Regions from separate parts of the Bacillus sp. JJ1533 genome, predicted to be linked through region 2. Evidence: predicted binding sites of a transcription regulator. Region 2 holds the regulator's gene; the other holds the start of a gene.
The links. The regulator Rex, encoded in region 2, represses fermentation and respiration genes when NADH is low (regulators of the CRP and FNR family bind a similar motif). The targets are predictions, from matches to a motif close to TTGTGAAATATTTCACAA.
Positions count from the first base shown of each region.

Region 1 (3,422 bases), on a different contig from region 2:
AACAAAGGATCCTGATAAACAAATTCGCTATGAAGACGCACTGATGAAGGGGAAAACCGGTCAGATTGATGGACTTGGAAGAGCGCCACAGGGTGTAAATGATGGCAATGGATTTGTCTTTATTTCTCATATTGGCGATGTGTATCCAAGCGGGTTACTACCTGTAATAGCAGGAAATGTCCGTGAAACACCATTAGCTGAAATTTATCGTGAATCACCAATTTTTAAAGATTTGCGTAATCCTGACAAATATAAAGGGAAATGTGGAGTATGTGAATTCCGACATGTATGTGGCGGATCACGATGCCGTGCATATGCAATGACGGGGGATTACATGGAGAGTGAACCATTCTGTGTATATATCCCAGAAGCTCTTCGTAAAAAGGAAAAAACATTTAAGTAATATAAAGACCCCTGGGCTCCCATGGGTCTTTTAATGGCTTCTTATTCAATACTGCAATACTTTGCTGGACATTCCTCACATTGTATTTCCCTTTTAATATATGCTAAGTCGTGAATTGTTATATAGCCTCTATAAACGGTGATTACCCCCATAGCACGCAAATCATGCAACATTCGGTTTACACTTTCTCTTGTAGTTGCACAAAAATTAGCGAGTTCCTGATTTGTTAAATGTAAATCAATTAGGATACCGTTATCGGTTTGAATACCATAACTATTGGTCATGCGTACTAAGGTGGAATACAATGCTCCTTTCCTTCCTAATAAAACAAGATCTCTAAATTTTGTTTGTGTTTTTCGGAAATGGTCACTCATCCATTTCATAAATTCAAATGCAAGGTTCGTATTTTCAAATAGTTTTCGTTCTAATTCGTCCTTTGGAATAACAGCAATTTCGCTATCTTCTAAAAGTAGACAATCAAATAAATACTTTGGTTCATCCGTAAATAATGTCAGCTCTCCAACGATTTCATTTTGGCTACAAATTCGAAGGGAGAGTTCGCTGCCATCAGACGTTCCTTTACTCACCCTCACCCGACCTGAAAGAATCAGATAAAGCTCAGATGCTTTCATACCTTCTCGAAATAAATAGGAGCCTTTTTCCAAATGAATCACATGATTAGCTGATTTCAAAAGCTCTGTTAATTCATCTGAGATTGCTGATTTTTGTAATGTTATTTGATTCATAGGTACCACCTTCCTAAGCAGGAATGCTATACTTTGCTTTAAGAAAATAATATAATGTTAGTTATTCATGAGGTGTATAATAAATCACACTTTTTGAAAAAAAGCTTTAAAGTGCTTGTAAAATAAGGGATTATGTCAATTATGAACAATTATTAACAATTGAGGTCTGGATTATGGAACAGCTTTTTTGGTCACCTATCAAACTATCAATAACCATTGCGATCACAGCGGGATGTATTGTCTTATTACTTGGTTTGGTTACAGGAAAGTGGATGGCACATAAGCAATTCAAGGGTAAACTCATTCTCGAAACACTATTAATGCTGCCACTTGTCCTTCCTCCGTCAGTAGTTGGTTTTTTATTAATCGTGATATTTGGAAGAAATAGTTTTGTTGGAACATTTTTTGAGAAATTAACTGGCCAACCCATTATGTTCACTTGGTGGGCTGCGGTTATTGCTTCTACCGTTGTGGCTTTTCCACTTATGTATCAATCTGTAAAAACAGGGTTTCGATCTGTAAATACCGAAATTGAGGATGCTGCTAGGACGGACGGAGCAGATGAATTTCGAATATTCCTTTACGTTTCCATACCACTGTCGCTTAAAGCCATCGTGACAGGGTTTATCTTAAGCTTTACTCGTGCACTAGGTGAATTTGGTGCAACCCTCATGTTTGCTGGTAATATACCTGGTAAAACACAAACATTACCAACAGCAATTTATGTGGCTATTGATACTGGGAACATGGAACTTGCCTGGTTATGGGTCATAACGACTATCTTTATTTCCTTTCTGATGCTCGCGTCAACCTATTTAATTAAATAAAAATGAAAAAAGATGCATTCTTGACAAGAATGTGTCTTTTTTCGTTTTCTGCCCATTTTGTGACAAACTTAACAGATTTATGGTTGAACAATATGTGAGAATCATGCTGAAAAGAGAATTTAGGAGGGGGTTCCTTTGTACCAAACAGCGGCTTGGTATCTTTCCATTATTTTAATGAGCTTAATTACAGTTATTTTTATTACCGTCGTCTTAAAAACAAATAAACGAAGAGAGTATGAGTCTATCCAGAAAAAATGGTACCGCTTTAGAACGATTTATTTCATTGCTTTACTCGTTGTATTTGGAACTGCAACGTTCTTTACACTTCAGGATCTTCCGTTTGAAAGACCAGTATATGGACAAGAGGAAAATCCGGTTATTGTCGATGTAGAAGCCGTTCAATTTGGCTGGAATATGAGCCAAACGGAATTCAAGGTTGGGGAATCAATTGAATTCGATATCACAAGCTCAGATGTTAACCATGGCTTTGGTATCTATGATAAAGACATGAATTTATTAGCCCAAACCCAAGCAATGCCAGATTATACAAACACTGTGTACTACACATTCTCGGAGCCTGGTACATACCAAATTTTATGTATGGAATACTGCGGACTTGCTCACCATCTCATGATTGGTGAAATTGTCGTAACAAATTAAGGAGGGGGTTAACGTTGTCTACTAATATTACAGCGGGAGGGACAAAAAACTCCCGTAATAAAACGATTGCTTTGTACCTATTAGCAGGTGGTTTAATCATTTTATCAATGATGGTATTTGGAGTTTTGATGCTACTCGCACAAGGAAAAATGATTGATGTGGACCCTGGATTTTTCTATGAGATTATGACTGTCCATGGAACAGGTATGATTGGTGCAGCGGCATTAGCCGCAGCTGCTGTGATGTGGTACTTCCTTAGTAAGTATGTTCAATTAAGCAAAACAATTTTGATCACGAATTTCATTACCTTTATCATCGGAGTCGTCTTGGTGTTAGTAGGTATATTCGTATTTAACTTTGCTGGAGCATGGACATTCCTATATCCGTTGCCCTCTATCACTGCTGGTGGATGGGGAGTAGCGGGAGCAGCGCTTTATTTAGGCGGTATGCTTATCCTTGGTGTAGGATTTTTGTTACTAAATTTAGATGTTGCTAGAGCAATTATTAAACAATATGGAAGCTTAGGAGGAGGGCTAGGCTGGTCCATTGTATTTGGAAAGGAAAAAGGCTATGGTCCCCCGGCGACTGTCGTAGCTAGTACTATGGTTTCAATTGTCAATACCACTGCATTAGTTGCGGGAGCAACAGTACTAATTATGAACCTTATCAATCTATTTATTCCAACTATCACAATTGATCCAATGCTTGCAAAAAATCTAACATATGCGTTTGGACATATCTTTGCAAACTCAATTATTTATATGGGTGTTATTGCGGTATATGAGA
Region 1 covers NZ_JBALOV010000027.1:71,867-75,288, reverse strand. The annotation lists gene V7138_RS14840 (TIGR04053 family radical SAM/SPASM domain-containing protein) at 1-403, shown strand, start outside; gene V7138_RS14835 (Crp/Fnr family transcriptional regulator) at 445-1,149, opposite strand; gene modB (molybdate ABC transporter permease subunit) at 1,323-1,976, shown strand; gene V7138_RS14825 (cytochrome C oxidase subunit II) at 2,112-2,636, shown strand; gene V7138_RS14820 (cbb3-type cytochrome c oxidase subunit I) at 2,651-3,422, shown strand, end outside.
Region 1: the regulator Rex is predicted to act here: its motif matches at 2,034-2,051, upstream of V7138_RS14825 (cytochrome C oxidase subunit II).

Region 2 (3,422 bases):
CGGTAAATATTGAAATGAACATTTTTAATGATCGGTTTGGTTTTCTCATAGGAAACGGTAATGTCTTTTGCACTTAATACGTCATTTCCGCTTTGTCTTTCAATGTCAAAATGGAAAGAAGCTGATTTTTCATCACCTAATGGCCTGTCCATCAGCTCCATACGCTCAAGCTGTTTTCGTCTGCTTTGGGCGCGTTTCGTTGTTGAAGCTCTGACTAGGTTTTTAGCGATAAAGTCTTTTAATTTTTCAACTTCTTCCTGTTGTTTTTCGAATTTTTTAAGATCGAGCTCATAGTTTTCAGCCTTTATTTTTAAGTAGTTGCTGTAGTTTCCGACATATTTGGTGCTTGTATGTCTAGAAATCTCATAGACCTGGTTAACGACTTTGTCTAGGAAGTATCGGTCATGGGATACTATTAAGAGTGCCCCAGGATAGCCTTGGAGATATTGTTCAAGCCAGGTAAGCGTGCTAATATCGAGGTGGTTTGTCGGCTCGTCCAGAATCAATAAATCAGGCTTTGTTAGTAATAGTTTACAAAGGGCCAGACGTGTTTTTTGACCACCGCTTAAGCTGGATATTTTCGTTTCGTAGTCATCTTCTGTAAAATTAAAACCATGAAGTATAGAACGAATATCGGCTTCATATTGATATCCACCCTTTTCCTTAAAATCGACCTGGAGCTGGTCGTATTCTTCGAGCAGCTTTTGATAATCAACTGGATTTTCAAAAACGGATGGGTCTCCCATTTTTACTTCTAGGTTTCGCAGATCTTTTTCTAGTTTTTGTAAAGGTGCAAAGACGGTCAGCATTTCTTGCCAAATGGTAAGAGTTGATTCAAGTCCAGTATCCTGTGCGAGGTAATCGATGTTGACGCTTTTCGGCTTAATGATTTCACCGCCATCATGGGACATCTGGCCTGCAATGATTTTTAATAGAGTAGACTTTCCAGCACCGTTTCGACCAACAACTGCAATCCGGTCACGCGTTTGTACTTCTAATTTTATATTCGATAAAATAAGATCAGCAGCAAAATACTTTTTGAGCTGATTTACTTGTAGTAAAATCATATTATTTCACCTCTTGTTTCTATCAACAGTGTATCTTATATTATCTTAATAGAGCAACTGCAATGATAATGTTCACAGTAATTCCAAAGACAGATGTGGTAAAATAGTGTATAGTTTATGGGAGGGTTTTGAAAATGACATCATTTACCCATTTTAACGAGCAAGGCCGAGCAAGAATGGTCGACATAACGGAAAAGTCGGAAACCGTTCGGACAGCAATTGCAAAATCAAGTATAACTGTAAATAAATTGATTTATGAGCAAATCATAAATAATGAGGTTAGCAAGGGGGACGTTCTCGCGGTTTCTCAAGTTGCTGGTATTATGGCAGCTAAAAAAACATCAGAGATCATTCCGATGTGCCATCCTTTGGCATTGAAGGGCGTAGATATTCAGTTTAACTGGACGACCGAAGACGAGTATATTTTACATATTACCGTATCAGTTAAAACTAAAGGAAGTACTGGCGTTGAGATGGAAGCCCTTACGGCTGCTTCAGTTTGTGCGTTAACTGTTTATGATATGTGTAAAGCGGTTGATAAAGGAATGGTGATTGGACCAACCTATTTAGCCGAAAAAACAGGTGGAAAGAATGGAGATTTCAAAAGGCCAGTAGCGGGGGAATAAAACATGAATCTGGAACAATCAAAAATACCACAAGCAACTGCCAAAAGGCTGCCACTCTATTATCGGTTTTTGAAAAATTTGCACGCCTCAGGGAAGCAGAGGGTATCATCTGCAGAACTAAGTGATGCAGTCAAGGTTGATTCCGCCACGATTAGACGAGATTTTTCGTATTTTGGCGCATTGGGAAAAAAAGGGTATGGCTATAATGTCAATTACTTATTATCCTTTTTTAGTAAGACCCTTGATCAGGACGAATTAACGAAAGTTACCTTAATAGGTGTAGGTAATTTAGGTACCGCATTTTTGCACTATAATTTTTCGAAAAATAATAATACAAAAATTGAGCTTGCCTTTGATGTGGATTATAATAAGGTAGGTAGTAGTATTGGCGGAGTTACGGTGCATCATTTAGATGATCTTGAAAAAGTATTGCCTGATGAAGTCACGGTTGCAATATTAACTGTACCAGTCGGTGCTGCACAGCCGATTACTGACCGCCTTGTAAAAAAAGGAATCAAAGGGATTCTTAATTTCACACCAGCAAGAATCAATGTGCCTGACCATATACGAGTCCACCATATTGATCTAGCTGTTGAACTACAAGCACTTGTTTACTTTTTAAAGCATTATTCAAATGAAGAAGAATAAACATAGACTTTACAATTGTAGGGAGGTGACTCACAGTGGGAAATCTTGGCTTTGGCAGTATCCTATTGATCGTATTTGCAGCGTTACTTATCTTTGGACCAAAGAAGTTACCTCAATTAGGAAAAGCAGCGGGTAATACTTTGCGTGAATTCAAGAACGCAACAAAAGGTTTAGCAGATGATGACGATGATGATGTTAAGAAGAATGAAACTCATGATGTGAAGTAATGATAGGATGAGTCACATGAACGAAGAAAAAGAAATGTCCGTCTATGATCATATTGGTGAGCTGCGAAAACGACTGATTTATGTGGTCGTTTTCTTCTTCATTGTTGCTTTAGGAAGCTTTTTTCTTGCAGAGCATGTAATAGTTTATTTGCAAAACGCGGAAGAAGCTAAAGAGTTGACAATGAATGCTTTCCGGATAACAGATCCAATTAAAATTTATATGAATTTTGCATTTATTATTGCATTTGTTATCTCATCTCCTTTTTTACTGTTTCAGCTTTGGGCCTTCATTAGTCCAGGTTTGTATGAGAGGGAAAGAAAGGTAACATTGAGTTATATTCCAGTTTCGGTAATATTATTTTTACTAGGAATATCTTTCTCCTATTTTATTCTATTTCCATTTGTTGTTGACTTTATGACGCGGTTAGCAGGACGTCTTGAAATAAATCAGGTAATCGGGATTAATGAATATTTTCAATTCCTATTACAGCTAACCTTACCATTTGGTTTCCTGTTTCAGTTGCCTGTTGTTGTGATGTTCTTAACAAGGCTTGGAATCGTCACTCCAATGTTCTTAACGAAAATACGAAAGTATGCGTATTTTGTTCTTTTAGTAATTGGAGGGTTAATTACGCCTCCAGAGTTAATTTCTCATTTAATGGTCACCGTGCCGTTATTTGGATTGTATGAAATCAGTATTCTCGTATCAAGAAGTGCCTACAGAAAGGTGCTTAAGGCGGAAATGATGGCTGCTAATTCAATTGAATAAAGAAAAATGTATAAAAAAATAACCTCGTGAGGAGGTTATTTTTTTTCCTTTGTTACTTTCTTTATTTTGAAGTGAAGGGCAAACA
Region 2 covers NZ_JBALOV010000030.1:44,485-47,906, reverse strand. The annotation lists gene V7138_RS16060 (ABC transporter ATP-binding protein) at 1-1,067, opposite strand, end outside; gene moaC (cyclic pyranopterin monophosphate synthase MoaC) at 1,202-1,693, shown strand; gene V7138_RS16050 (redox-sensing transcriptional repressor Rex) at 1,697-2,341, shown strand; gene V7138_RS16045 (twin-arginine translocase TatA/TatE family subunit) at 2,377-2,568, shown strand; gene tatC (twin-arginine translocase subunit TatC) at 2,585-3,337, shown strand; gene V7138_RS16035 (YdiK family protein) at 3,373-3,422, opposite strand, start outside.